4 regions of the Streptomyces graminofaciens genome follow, and region 4 is predicted to be linked to each of the others. Evidence: riboswitches for the same ligand, from Rfam matches in the RefSeq annotation. Region 4 holds a riboswitch; each other region holds the start of a gene.

Region 1 (3,415 bases), 230 kb from region 4:
AACTCGACAAGCTGGGCAGCGCGGAGGAGGCCGAGCGGTTCCTCAACGACCTCAAGGTCGTCTTCGGGATCCGGGGCTGTCACTTCCTCGTCGCCGTCTCCGAGGACGCGCTCACCGCCTTCGGACGGCACGTCCTCGACGTACGGACCGCGTTCGACAGTGCCTTCGACAAGGTGGTGGCGGTACCGCCGCTCGACCTGGCGCAGGCCCGCACCCTGCTGGAGCTACGGGGCGTGTGGCTTCCGGAGCCCTACCTCTGGCTGTGCCAGGTGCTCTCCGGCGGGCTGCCGCGCGATCTGCTGCGCGCGGTGATGAGCCTCGCCACGGCCAAGGCCCTGCGGAACATCAGCGAACTCGATGAACTGGCCAGGGAGCTGATCACCGAGGACGCGCACGCCGTACTCTCCGCCCAGTCCCGGCACGCCGCCACCCTGACCGGCGCCAACGCACCGGCGGCCGCCCGCTGGATCGCCGAGGCCTCGCAGGCGCCCCTCGACCTCACCGACTGGGAACAGCTGATCTACGCCGCGCCCACGGTTCCCCCTGACGAATTCGAGACCCGTCGTGCCGTGGAGCAGGTGCAGTCTTATCTCGCCCTCTGCACGACCCTCCTGCGCACGTTCGCGGAAGGCGGCCCCGCCGACCTGGCCCTGCGCTTCGACCGGCTGAACTCCGCGGGCCCCGGGCCCATCGACCGGCTCACCACCGCTCGCCCCAAGCTCGCGGCGGAACCCGACGCGGCATGGGCGGTGGTGAACCGGTATCGGCACGAGACGCCGCGGATGATGGAGCTGCCGCAGCGGCTCTGACTCCTACGCCGGCCGCACCACGCTGTGGATCGACCCCTCGCCGTCGTAGAAGACCGACTCCTCGCGCACATACGCCCCCGGCTTCGGCGCGTGGATCATCATCCCGTTGCCGATGTAGATGCCGACGTGGCCGATGTTGTCGTAGAAGAAGATCAGGTCGCCGGGCTTCGCGGTGGAGAGGGAGACCGTCGTGCCGGCGTGCACCTGGTCGTACGTGGTGCGGGGGAGGTCGACTCCGGCGGCCTTCCAGGCTGCCTGGGTGAGGCCGGAGCAGTCGTAGGAGCCGGGGCCGGTGGCGCCCCAGACGTACGGCTTGCCGATCTGTGAGCGGGCGAAGGTGAGGGCCCTCGCGGCTTTCGAGGCGTATGTGGAGTCCTCGACCGCGGTCGAGGTGTCCTCCTGGGGCTGGGTCTGCTGAGATCCCTGTGGCTGTGTGGTCTCCTGGGACTGCTGGGTCTCCTGTGGCTGTGGAGCCTGTGGAGCCTGTGGAGCCTGTGGAGCCTGTGGGGTCTCCTGTGCCTGCTGAGCTTCCTGTGCGGCCGCCGCCTGCTGCTGCGCCAGCTCCTCCGCCCTGCGGTCGGCCTCCTCCTGCTCCCGCTTCTCGATCGCGGCGAGCCGGGCCTTCTCCTCGGCCGTGAGTTCGGACAGCAGTTCGCGGGCCTGGGCGAGCTTCTTCTGGACCTTCGCCTTGCTGGTCTTCAGCGCGTTCTGCGAATCGGTGAGCTGTTCGAGGCCCTCGGTCGCCTCCTGCCGCTGCTTCGCCGCGTCGGCCTGCTGCGTGACGTAGTCGTCGACGGCCGTCTGCTGGCGGTCCGTCAGCCGGTCCATCAGCTGGTTCTGGGCGAAGTACTCCTCGGGGTTCTCCGCCAGCAGGAGCAGTGCCGCGTCGGGCGAGGCCGCGCCCGTGCGGTACTGGGCGGCCGCGAACTCGCCCAGTTCCTCGCGCGCCTCGTTCAGCTTCTCCGCGCGCTTGGCGACGTCGTCGAGAAGCGTGTCGACCTTCTTCTTCTGCTGGGAGGTCTGCTCCTTCACCGAGTTGTACTTCTCGGTGGCCGTCTCCGCCCCGCGGTAGAGGTCGTCGACCTTCTTCTCGACCTCTTCGAGGCTCGGTTTGTCGTCGGCCGAGGGGGCCGCGTTGGCCGTCTGGGAGAGCAGGGCCACGGAGGTGAGGGCGGCGGTGGCGAGGGCGGGGGTGCGTATGCCCGGGCGCGCCGGACGAGGCTTTCGGTGCGCCATGGGTCGGCGACTCCTTCCGTTGTCCGCCTACCGAGTTAGCTGTCGGGTTCGGGCGCAAGCTTCGGAAGGTTTGCCCTACGGCCCTGCCGCGTGCGGCGACGCGGGCCGATTCACCCCAAGGTCGGTTTGGGTCCCCGGCTCCGGCTGCCCCAGGGGACGCACCGGACTCGGCGGAGGCCGAACGGCCCGGCGACGTTCGCCGGTTGTGTCGTACGACCCAACCCAAAACGCTAGCCAACTCCTGTGGCCCCTGTGAAGGTTGATGTCCGATAGGCCCGATACGTTTTTGTGACCTTAGTACGGTGATCGCGATGAGTGAGATCAACAGTCACTATTCGTCCTTGAACGATCGCATCCGGTGGTCACCGTCCATATGGGAGCTCCGGAGATCGCCGGGGCGGACTTTCCGGGGCGGCCCATGGCTGTCAGTGGAGGCGCCTAGACTCGGAGAGCGATGAGCAGCCTCTTTGACGACAGCTTCCTGGCGGACCTCCAGGCCCCACGGGCCCACACCGAGGAACCTCCGCCACCGCCCGAGGACGATCACGTACCGGAGCCGATTCCGGACGATCTGTTCGGCGGGAAGTTCGACGCGCCCCCGGACCGGGACGCCTACTACCGCGACGGCGCCTCACGCCCGGTCATCGACCCGGCGGCCCTCCTCGACGGACTCAACGAGAACCAGCGTGCGGCCGTGGTCCATGCCGGTTCCCCTCTGCTCATCGTGGCCGGCGCCGGGTCCGGCAAGACCCGTGTGCTCACCCACCGCATCGCGCACCTGCTGGGCGAGCGGCATGTCCACCCGGGCCAGATCCTCGCGATCACCTTCACCAACAAGGCCGCGGGCGAGATGAAGGAGCGTGTCGAGCAGCTCGTCGGGCCGCGCGCGAACGCGATGTGGGTCATGACCTTCCACAGCGCGTGCGTCCGCATCCTGCGGCGCGAGAGCAAGAAGCTCGGCTTCACGTCGTCCTTCTCGATCTACGACGCCGCCGACAGCAAGCGGCTGATGGCGCTGGTCTGCCGCGACCTGGACCTCGACCCCAAGCGCTTCCCGCCCAAGTCCTTCAGCGCCAAGATCTCGAACCTGAAGAACGAGCTGATCGACGAGGAGGACTTCGCGGCCCAGGCCTCCGACGGCTTCGAGAAGACCCTCGCCCAGGCCTACGCCATGTACCAGTCGCGTCTGCGCGAGGCGAACGCCCTCGACTTCGACGACCTGATCATGACGACGGTCAATCTGCTGCGCGCCTTCCCGGACGTCGCCGAGCACTACCGCCGCCGCTTCCGCCATGTCCTCGTCGACGAGTACCAGGACACCAACCACGCGCAGTACGCCCTGGTCAGAGAGCTGGTCGGCACCTCCGAGC
Region 2 (3,415 bases), 4.9 Mb from region 4:
GGTGCTGTTCAACTCCTGGGAGGCCACCGAGTTCGACATCTCCGAGGAGCAGCAGGGGGCGCTCGCGCGGCGGGCTGCGGCCATCGGTGTGGAGCTGTTCGTGGTCGACGACGGCTGGTTCGGGACCCGGACCAGCGACCGGGCCGGACTCGGCGACTGGACCCCCAACCCGGACCGCTTCCCGCAGGGGCTGAAGCCGCTCGCCGACTATGTGCACGCCCTCGGGATGCAGTTCGGCATCTGGGTCGAGCCGGAGATGGTCAACCCGGACAGCGAGCTGTACCGCGCGCACCCCGAATGGGCACAGTTCCATCCGGGACGAAAGCGGACGGAGCTACGCAATCAGCTCGTCCTCAACCTCGCGCGCAAGGACGTCCAGGAGTATCTCTGGGAGCAGCTGCACGGGCTCCTGTCCAGCGCGCCCATCGACTACGTCAAGTGGGACTTCAACCGCTGCTTCACGGACGCCGGCTGGCCCGGGGAGCCGTATCCGCAGAAGCTGTGGGTCGAGCACGTGCGCGCCTTCTACGCCCTCCTCGACCGGCTGCGGGCCGCGCACCCCGGCGTCGCCTTCGAGTCGTGCTCGGGCGGGGGCGGCCGGATCGACCTCGAGGTCATGGCCCGCACGGACCAGGTGTGGACCTCCGACAACACCGACCCGCTCGACCGGCTCGCCATCCAGCACGGCTTCAGCCAGATCCATCCGGCCCGGGTCATGGCCGCCTGGGTCACCGACAGTCCGAACAACCAGCTCAACGGGCGGGTCAGCTCGCTGCGCTTCCGCTTCGTCAGTGCCATGGCGGGCGTGCTCGGCGTGGGCGGCGACCTCACCGAGTGGACGGAGGAGGAGCTGGCCGAGGCGCGGAGCTGGGTCGAGCTCTACCGCGAGATCCGGCCGGTCGTGCAGCGCGGCGACCTCTACCGGCTGCGGCCGCCGGCCGGCGGACTGAGCGCCGTGCAGTACGTGTACGGCGACGAGGTGGTCGTCCTCGCCTGGCTCCAGGCCCAGCACTACGGCGAGCCGCTCGCCCCGGTCCGGCTGCGCGGCCTCGACCCGGACAGGACGTATGAGTGTCGCGAAACGGGCGAAACGTACCGAGGGGCGGTGCTGTTGCATCACGGACTGCGGACAGGGCTCCGCGGTGACTTTGATGCGAAGGTTGTCCGACTGCGTCGCACTTGAGCGTTGTGTCCGAAATGAAGCTTTAATTCCAGCAAGCCCTGGAATAAAGCCTACTGGGCCGTAGGTGCGTGAGCAGCGTCATATTCGTGACGGTCCGTTGCCGTCATGTCCACGTAATTCATGCGTGTTTCCAGGGGGGTTGCGAAAAGCGCGAGAACGCTCATTTACGGAGCGTGATCGATAATTCGCATAAGGATCAGATAGGAAGACGCACAGGTAATCCCAATAGTTGTCTCTTGAGCCGCAAGTCGCTTACGTTCGGCCTCAATCCGGACGGACGCCCAATCCTGCCGCCGACCGGAGCCGTATACCGACCCGATCCACGGCAGGAGCGGGGGACCCACAGGTAGTCCCGCCTGTTCCGGTCTCCGGAACAGGCTAGGGGTAAAGCCGTGCGCGAGCACGGCCGGGCATCTCCAGTCCGCACCCGACAGCTCACCTCGCAGGCGCCGGAGAGGAATTCGTCATGCCCGCGAAGGGTAAGCACCGCCGTCCGAAGTCCCAGCGATTCACCCGCTCGATCGCCGCCGCCGGAACGGGTGGTGCCGCGCTCGCCCTCCCGCTGATGGGTGCCGCCGGCGCCCACGCGGCGACGCCGACGGCCGCCGTTTCCGGCGTTTCCGAGAAGACGGTCTCGATCGCCGCGGCGAAGGCCGCCGCCGAGCAGAGCGCACGGCTGGAGCAGGCCGAAAAGGCCGCTCGGGCGGAGAAGACCGGCACCAAGAAGTCGAAGACGAAGACCTACTCGGTCAAGATCGGCGACTATCTCGCGAAGATCGCCGAGGAGCAGGACGTCGACGGCGGCTGGAAGCGGATCTACGCGGACAACCGCCAGGCGATAGGTTCCGACCCGTCGCTCATCCACCCGGGCCTCAAGCTCACCCTCGGCGGCAAGGCCGCGTCGAGCAGCGCGCCCCAGTCCTCGACGCAGCGTCAGTCGTCGCAGTCCTCCAAGCCCGCCGAGTCGTCGAAGACCTCCGAGTCCTCGAAGCCCGCCGAGTCCGCCGCGGAGGAGTCGACCTCCACCACGCAGACCTCGGAGTCCAGCAACTCCGGCTTCACCCTGCCCATCGAGGGCGCCACCATCGGCACCGCCTACAAGACGGCGGGCAGCATGTGGTCCAGCGGCTACCACACCGGTGTCGACTTCGTGGCCCCCACCGGCACCGCCCTCAAGGCCGTCGGCGCGGGTACCGTCGTCTCCGCCGGCTGGGGCGGCGCGTACGGCAACCAGATCGTCATCAAGCTCGCCGACGGTTACTACGCCCAGTACGCCCACCTGTCCTCGATCGGCGTCTCCGCCGGCCAGTCGGTGAGCGCGGGCCAGCAGATCGGCCTCTCCGGCGCCACCGGCAACGTCACCGGACCGCATCTGCACTTCGAGATCCGGACGACGCCGGACTACGGCTCGGACATCGACCCGCTGGCGTATCTGCGGCAGAAGGGCGTCAGCGTCTGACGCACCCGCTCCCTGCCGAGAGGATCAGAAGGCCGGACCCCCGATCCCCGGGGTCCGGCCTTCGGCACGCCCGGATCGGTGGGGTCGCGGCCCGGCCCGGGCGAATCATGATCATCGTGTTGCGGTCTTGTGGCATGGCTGACCGAAGTATCGACAGTCGTGCGACCGTGAGGACACAGTGATCTCCGCAAGCGCTTTCTATGCCTTCGGAGGTCCTCTGTGTCCGGTGTGTCCGGCGTCGACCGACGCACTGTCATCAAGGGTGCCGCGGTCGCGGCCGCCGCCACCCAGTTCTCCTGGGCACTGTCCCGCAGTGCCGCCGCCGCCCCGGACGGAGCTTCGGGCGCCGCTTCGGCCGGTGACACCGAACTTCACTGGCTGGAGGGTTCGGCGCCGGGCGCGCACGCCGGCACCACCTGGGGCGTGCCGTGGGCCCGCGGTACCCACCAGGCCGGCCAGGGCTTCCGGCTCACCACGGCCGCCGGTGACGACGTCCCCGTGCAGAGCTGGGTCACCGCCCAGTGGCCCGACGGATCGGTGAAGTGGACGGCGCACGCGATCGCCCCCGACGCGCCGAAGGCGGAAACGTATCGCCTGTCCGCCGGACACCGGCCGCCCCCGCGCGAAAGGTGACCGTCACCCGCACCGGCGGCCATGTCGAGGTCTCGACCGGCGTCATCACGGTCGTCTTCGGCGGCCGGAACTCCCGCACGGTCGTGCGCAGCGTCAGCCGTGGCTCCACCGAGATCGCCCGCGACGGCCGACTGGTCGCC
Region 3 (3,415 bases), 2.1 Mb from region 4:
GATGGTCTTCCAGCCGTCCCAGTCGTCCTCGAACAGCGGGTCCTCGATGGAGACGAGCGGGTACGCCGCGACGAGCTCGGCGTAGTAGTCCGTCATCTCGGCGGCGGAGCGCTCCTTGCCCTCGAAGGTGTAGACGCCGTCCTTGTAGAACTCGGAGGCGGCGACGTCGAGCGCCAGGGCGATCTGCTCGCCGGGGGTGTAGCCAGCCTCCTTGATGGCCTCGAGGATGAGGTCGAGGGCGGCGCGGTTGGACTCCAGGTTCGGGGCGAAGCCGCCCTCGTCGCCGAGGCCGGTGGACAGGCCCTTGGTCTTCAGCACCTTCTTGAGGGTGTGGTAGACCTCGGCGCCCCAGCGCAGGGCCTCGGAGAAGGACTCCGCGCCGATGGGGGCGATCATGAACTCCTGGATGTCCACGTTGGAGTCGGCGTGCGAGCCGCCGTTCAGGATGTTCATCATCGGAACGGGCAGCAGGTGCGCGTTCGGGCCGCCCAGGTAGCGGAAGAGCGGCAGGTCGGACGCCTCGGAGGCGGCGTGGGCGACGGCGAGGGAGACGCCGAGAATGGCGTTGGCGCCGAGGGAGCCCTTGTTGTCGGTGGCGTCCAGGTCGAACATCGCCTGGTCGATCAGGCGCTGCTCGGTGGCGTCGTAGCCGACGAGCTCCGGGCCGATCTGCTCGATCACGGCGAGGACGGCCTTCTCGACGCCCTTGCCGAGGTAGCGGTCGGGGTCGCCGTCACGCAGCTCGACGGCCTCGAAGGCACCGGTGGAGGCGCCGGACGGGACGGCGGCACGACCGGTGCTGCCGTCGTCGAGGCCGACCTCGACCTCGACCGTGGGGTTGCCTCGGGAGTCCAGGATTTCCCGGGCTACGACGACGTCGATGGACGGCACGAGCATCTCCTTCTTGGGATGTGACGCGATAGTGCGCGGCCGCGTGGGCCATGCGACTAGAGCCTAACCGCCCCGGGGCCGTCGGCAGCCGACCGACCGTCCCGTGGACAGACAGACGGTACCCATTGTTCCCGTCCGGAACAAAGAGGGGGTGAACAAGAAATGGGGCGAAAGAGAAAAAGAAAGAGCCCCGCCCCGGTGCGTACGGGGGAATGCGCACCGAGGCGGGGAGCCCGTGGGGACGGGGGGACGACCCTCACGGTGCCTTCACAATGGGGGACACGGCTGTGGAGGCACCGTGGTTCAGCTGAGGAGCGGCTCTCTTTTTCCCAGCTTCCGAGCGGCCGGGATCAGCTCAGGTGGAGCTGCTGGCCGGGGTAGATGAAGTCGGCGTCGTCGATGATGTCCTTGTTCAGCTCGTAGAGCTTGTGCCAGCCACCCTTGACGTTCTTCTTCGCGGCGATCCCGCTGAGGGTGTCGCCCTTGACGACCTTGTACTCGCCGTCGCCCTTCTTGACCTTCTTGCCGGTCGGGGTCTCGACGGTGGCACGGTCGGAGGAGCGCGAGGCGCGGGTCTCCTCGGTGGTGTTCTGCGTGCTCTCCTGCGTGCTCTCCTGCGAGGAGCTGGAGGAACCGGAGTCCGAGCTGCCGCTGTCGGCGGCGGCACCGTCGTACGCGGCGCCGGACAGACCCGTGCCGCAGACCGGCCAGGCGCCCTTGCCCTGGCCCGCGAGGACCTTCTCGGCTATCTCGATCTGCTGGGCCTTGCTGGCCTGGTCGGCGCTGGAGGCGTACTGCGTGCCGCCGTACGCGGCCCAGGTGGAGGCGGAGAACTGCAGGCCGCCGTAGTAGCCGTTGCCGGTGTTGATGGACCAGTTGCCGCCGGACTCGCACTGGGCGACGGCGTCCCACTCGGACGTGGTGGCGGCCGAGGCGCTGCCGGCCACCATGAGCGGGGCGGCGATGGCGGCGGCGCCGGTGACACCGACGGCGGCGATGGCGCGAGCGGTCTTGGACGGGCGGCGGTGCTTGCCCTGGCCGGAAAACAGCATGGAGTGATCCCCTCACCGACGCCTGCGAGGTGAGCTGTCGGGTTCGGGCCGGTTGAGTTGCCCGGCCGCGCCTCCCGAAAGAGACACGGCTTCACCCCAAGCCGAGTCCAGCCTCAAGTGCTGGGCCCGGCGCTTACCTTGGGTCCCCCGCTCCTGCCTACGGCGCTTGACGCGACGACTGTTCCCGTACGGCCGGTGGCAGGATTCGGCGTTTCGACCGCAGGGGCCCGCTGTGGCGAGCGGTCACGACCGTAGACATGCGATTGGGGGAAATTCAAAGACGATCAGGACTTCTGTGATTCATGTCCCACTGAGATCAAAACGGGCATTAACGGGCGAACCATGACGCCAACTACCGTTGCTTTTCGCCCGTTTCGGCACCTACTTCGAGGGTCTGACCGGGGAGGATAAGGTCCGGATCAGTTCCGACGGTGGACTCGTTCTCGGCGTAGAGCACCCGCCATCCGCCGTCGAGGCCAAGAGAGTCGGCGATGGCCGTCAGGTTGTCCCCGACGCGGACGACGTACGAGCCGTCGACGGCTTCGCGGGCCGCGTCGCCACCACGGGAGGCATGCCGACCGGAGGAACCGTCGGGGGACTCCGAGTCGGTACGGGCGTCCGCGGCGCTCTCGTCGGCGCTGCCACCGCGATGGCGGCCGGTGCTGGATTCGCTGTCCGCGTCGACCGAAGAGTTGCCGTTCTGGGTTGAGTTATCCGACTTGTCGGTCTGGTTTCCGCCCTCGGTGTCCTCTGTGGACGAGCTTCCGGCTCCCTGCGAATCAGCCTTGCCGGAGTCGGTCGAGTCGGTGTGGGACTCGGTCGAGCCTTCGGTGTCGCCCGAGGAGGAGCCGGAGGAGGAGCCGGAGGAGGAGTCGGAGGAACTGGACGAATCGGAATTATCGGATGAATCGCCGGAACCATCCGAGCTGCTCGAATCGCTCGAATCACCTGAATTGCTCGAACCCGACGATTCGTCCGCGACGCCCGTATCCACCTTGTCCGGGGTCGAGTCGTCGCCGAGGCCGTGCAGGAGTCCGCAGGTGGACCAGACGCCGACACCCTGGTCGGCGAGGACCTTCTCGGCCACGGCTATCTGCTGCGAACGGCTCGCCTGGTCGGGGCTCATCGCGTAGTCGAGGCCGCCGTACTTCTCCCAGTTCTTCTGGGAGATCTGGAGGCCGCCGTAGTACCCGTTGCCGGTGTCGGCGCTCCAGGAGCCGCCACTCTCGCACTCCGCCACCTGGTCCCAGGTCGTTCCGCTGGCCGCGCTCGCGCCGGTGGCGCCAAGGAGGGGGATGGCGATGGCCGAGCCGGCCACGCCGGCCGCGACGAGGAGGGCCGGAGCCTGACGGGGGCGACGGTGTCGACCGTTCCCGGAGAGCATGCGGTTGCCTTTCGCGTGACAGCAGTGACCGGTGCGTGGGCTGTGTAAACCCTTCGCACTGACGTGTGAACGTATCGGCAGTCGATCA
Region 4 (3,415 bases):
CGGCCTCGCGCTCGCCGCCGAGCACCTCGGGCTGACCCCGGAGGTGACCATCGCCTTCGGGGACATGCCCAACGACATCCCCATGTTCGACTGGGCCGCCCACGGAGTCGCCATGGCCAACGCCCACCCCGAGCTCAAGACCGTCGCCGACGAGGTGACCCTCTCGAACGAGGAGGACGGGATCGCGGTGGTGCTGGAACGCCTGTTCCCCTGAGTCCGCCGACCCAGGGGAACAGGGAACGGGCAGTGCCCGGCGGGCCCTAGTACGCCCCGAACACGTTGTCGATCGAGCCGTAGCGCGCGGCGGCGTAGTTGCACGCCGCCGTGATGTTCGCGACGGGGTCGAAGGGGTCGTCCGCCGTGCCCGCCACGTGGTACGCGGCGAAGGTCGGGTCGATGACCTGCAGGAGCCCCTTCGACGGGGTGCCCGCGGCGGCGTTGGAGTCCCAGTTGTTGATGGCCTGCGGGTTGCCCGACGACTCCCGCATGACGTTGCGGTAGATCCCGTCGTAGGACCCGGGGATCCCGTTCCGCGCCATGATGTCCAGCGACTCGCGGATCCAGCCGTCCAGGTTGTTCGGGTACGTCGTGACGGACGCGGGGGTCGCCTTGACCGCCCCGGTCGACGCGGAGGTGGTGGCGCTCCTGGTCGTCGTCGCCGTCGTCGCCGTCGTCGTCTTCGTCGCCTTCGCCTTCGCCGTCTTCAGCGACAGCTTCAGGCCCGGGCGGATCAGCCGCGGGTTGCTCCCGATGGCCTTGCGGTTGTCCTGGTAGAGCTGTCGCCAGCCGCCCCTCGTGTCGTACCGGTGGGCGATGGAGGACAGGGTGTCGCCGCGGACCACGGTGTACGTGCGCGGCATGACCTGTATGGCCGTCGGCGCCGACTGGACGGCGGACCGTGCGGCCGACTGGATGGAGGCGGCGGTCGCCTGGGTCGGCTGGGCGGCGCTCGCGGTCGTCGCGGCGGTGAGCGGGAGGGCGAGTGCCACCCCTCCCGTGCCGGCGGCGACCACGCCACGGGTGAGCGGGTTGGTTCTGGGGCGGCGGTGTTTGCCTCGTCCGGGCATGGTGCGTTCCTCTCCGACGCCTGCGAGGTGAGCTGTCGGGTTCGGGCAGGAGATAGCCCGGCCGCGTAGGTCGCAGAGCGCACCGGACCGGCCGTGCATGCACGGAACCGGGCTGTGCGAACTGCGCGCGGCTTCACCCCGAGCCGGTCCGGTGGGGAAGTCGGGCCGGCGGACTTACCTGGGTCCCCCGCTCCTGCCGTGCGTGGATGAGTGGTCAGTGGGGAGTCCGGGCGGCGGCAGGATTCGGCGTTCCGTCCGGATGGCGAAGTGAACGTATGCGAGAGCACATGACGGGAACAAGCCCCGAAATTCGCTTAAGGGCTATTTGACCTTGGTCTTGGTGGAAATGGCGGGCTGGTCGGGGTGGGGGAATGGTGCTCAACTTGCCTTCCGCAAAGGGCGGGAGAGGTGGGAAGGTCGGGGTGGGGAATTGGGTTCGCGTGACTCAACTCACGGAACTATTCGGGCGAAGTGAAATGTAGAGCAAGAATTCGGATAGTAGGGATGAGATGTTCGAGTCGGTAGATATTCGGGCATATCGGCCGATCGTGAGCATCGGGGTCGCGAGGGGGCGTGATCCGATACCGCCCGGGTCGAACCCGTGGGCGCTAGCGGTGATCGAAAGGTGACCGGATACGCTGACTCGAGTGATGGCAGCGACAGATCGACAAACCATGTCATCGACCGTGAGACCGACCTAGACCGACCGTGTGACCGTCAGCAGACGTCAGCAGACAGGAGAACCCTCGTGACCGTCGTCGAGCCGTTTGGGCTGAGCGCGCGGGACCAGGCTCTCGAAGCCGATGTCCAGGCCGGACTGGCGGCCGTCGAGGAGGGTCTGCTCGAGGCCACCAAGAGCGAGGTCCCCTTCATCCAGGAGGCCGCCCAGCATCTGCTGCGCGCGGGCGGCAAGCGGTTCCGGCCGCAGCTGGTGATGCTCGCCGCGCAGTTCGGTGACCCGTACGCGCCGGGTGTCGTCCCCTCGGCGGTGGTGGTCGAGCTGACGCATCTCGCCACGCTGTACCACGACGACGTGATGGACGAGGCCGACGTGCGCCGGGGCGTGCCGAGTGCGAACGCGCGCTGGGGCAACTCGCTGGCCGTGCTGACCGGGGACTTCCTGTTCGCCCGGGCCTCGCACGTCCTCGCCGACCTCGGGCCCGACGCCGTCCGCATCCAGGCCGAGGCCTTCGAGCGGCTCGTCACCGGGCAGATCCTGGAGACCGCCGGACCGCGCGACGGGCGCGACCCGATCGACCACTACCTCGATGTGCTCGGCGGCAAGACCGGGTCGCTGGTGGCCGTGGCCGGGCGGCTCGGCGCGATGACGGCCGGCGCGGACGAGACCGTGGTCGACGTGCTCACGCAGTACGGCGAGCGGCTCGGGGTCGCCTTCCAGCTCGCGGACGATGTGCTCGACATCGCGTCCGACTCCCACGAGTCCGGGAAGACGCCGGGGACGGATCTGCGCGAGGGTGTGCCGACCATGCCGGTGCTGCGGCTGCGGGAGCGGGCGGAGCGGTTGGGGGTGGCGGAGGACGTCGCGCTCTGCGAGCTGCTGGACTCCGATCTGAGCGATGACGCGCGGCACGCGGAGGCGTTGGCCCGGCTGCGGGTGCATCCTGCGCTGGAGCAGGCTCGGCGGGACACCGTTCGGTATGCCGAGGAGGCGCGGGGGGTGTTGGCGCCGTTGCCCGAGTGCGGGGCGAAGGCGGCGTTGGTGGAGCTTTGTGATGCGGTGGTGCATCGGGCCGGGTGAGTTACGGGGCCGGGAGAGGGCTTCGCCCCCGCGGCCCCTACCCGTCCCGTCCCTGGGGCTGTGCCCCCGGCCCCCTTGTCTTCGTCGTCTGGCCGCCCGTTGTGGCCGCTCGTTGTGGTTGCTCGCTGTGGTCGCTCGCGCCCGCGCGGCGGAGCCGCACATCGGAGAGTGGCCCGCGCCCCTTACGGGAGCGTCCCTTAGGGCCCCGTCATCCCGTAGATGTACGCCTAGTTGATCCCGCAGGGTGACGCTTCTCGGCGGCTGATTTGGTGACATGAGAGCACCACTCCTCACCGATTCGGGTGAGAATGGCGGCTCGGAATGGACGCCGCCGCCGACGACGGAGGTAAGGCACACATGGCACCGTACGAAACCGACGACAGCGCGGCCGTCGCCGCGGCCGAAGTCGACGAGGCGCGGGCGATGCGGCGACGCAAGGCCGCGCGGTACGTCGTTCCGGTCACCGTGGTGGGCTTGGCCGCGGCGACCATCGGGCTCGTCCCGGCCTTCGCCGGCTCCGGTGACCCCGATCTGCCGAAGATCAGCGCGCAGGAACTCATCGAGAAGATCGCCGCCTCGGACGTACAGC

What was found. Region 4 has a riboswitch for cyclic di-AMP ahead of SGFS_RS34715 (transglycosylase SLT domain-containing protein). Riboswitches for the same ligand answer to the same signal wherever they lie in the genome.
Region 1: another riboswitch for cyclic di-AMP. It lies ahead of SGFS_RS35795 (C40 family peptidase); the one in region 4 lies ahead of SGFS_RS34715 (transglycosylase SLT domain-containing protein).
Region 2: another riboswitch for cyclic di-AMP. It lies ahead of SGFS_RS12845 (M23 family metallopeptidase); the one in region 4 lies ahead of SGFS_RS34715 (transglycosylase SLT domain-containing protein).
Region 3: another riboswitch for cyclic di-AMP. It lies ahead of SGFS_RS24665 (LysM peptidoglycan-binding domain-containing protein); the one in region 4 lies ahead of SGFS_RS34715 (transglycosylase SLT domain-containing protein).

The regions. Positions count from the first base shown of each region.
Region 1 is NZ_AP018448.1:8,134,560-8,137,974, forward strand. Features, by position in the region: gene SGFS_RS35790 (hypothetical protein) at 1-809, shown strand, start outside; gene SGFS_RS35795 (C40 family peptidase) at 813-2,045, opposite strand; cyclic di-AMP (ydaO/yuaA leader) riboswitch at 2,055-2,228, opposite strand; gene SGFS_RS35800 (ATP-dependent DNA helicase) at 2,500-3,415, shown strand, end outside.
Region 2 is NZ_AP018448.1:2,972,541-2,975,955, reverse strand. Features, by position in the region: gene SGFS_RS12850 (alpha-galactosidase) at 1-1,183, shown strand, start outside; cyclic di-AMP (ydaO/yuaA leader) riboswitch at 1,486-1,645, shown strand; gene SGFS_RS12845 (M23 family metallopeptidase) at 1,650-2,642, shown strand; partial or broken gene SGFS_RS12840 (exo-rhamnogalacturonan lyase family protein) at 2,871-3,415, shown strand, end outside.
Region 3 is NZ_AP018448.1:5,773,610-5,777,024, forward strand. Features, by position in the region: gene eno (phosphopyruvate hydratase) at 1-891, opposite strand, end outside; gene SGFS_RS24665 (LysM peptidoglycan-binding domain-containing protein) at 1,242-1,943, opposite strand; cyclic di-AMP (ydaO/yuaA leader) riboswitch at 1,948-2,118, opposite strand; gene SGFS_RS24670 (LysM peptidoglycan-binding domain-containing protein) at 2,296-3,327, opposite strand.
Region 4 is NZ_AP018448.1:7,907,424-7,910,838, forward strand. Features, by position in the region: gene SGFS_RS34710 (HAD family hydrolase) at 1-214, shown strand, start outside; gene SGFS_RS34715 (transglycosylase SLT domain-containing protein) at 261-1,067, opposite strand; cyclic di-AMP (ydaO/yuaA leader) riboswitch at 1,070-1,286, opposite strand; gene SGFS_RS34720 (polyprenyl synthetase family protein) at 1,816-2,826, shown strand; gene SGFS_RS34725 (LolA family protein) at 3,184-3,415, shown strand, end outside.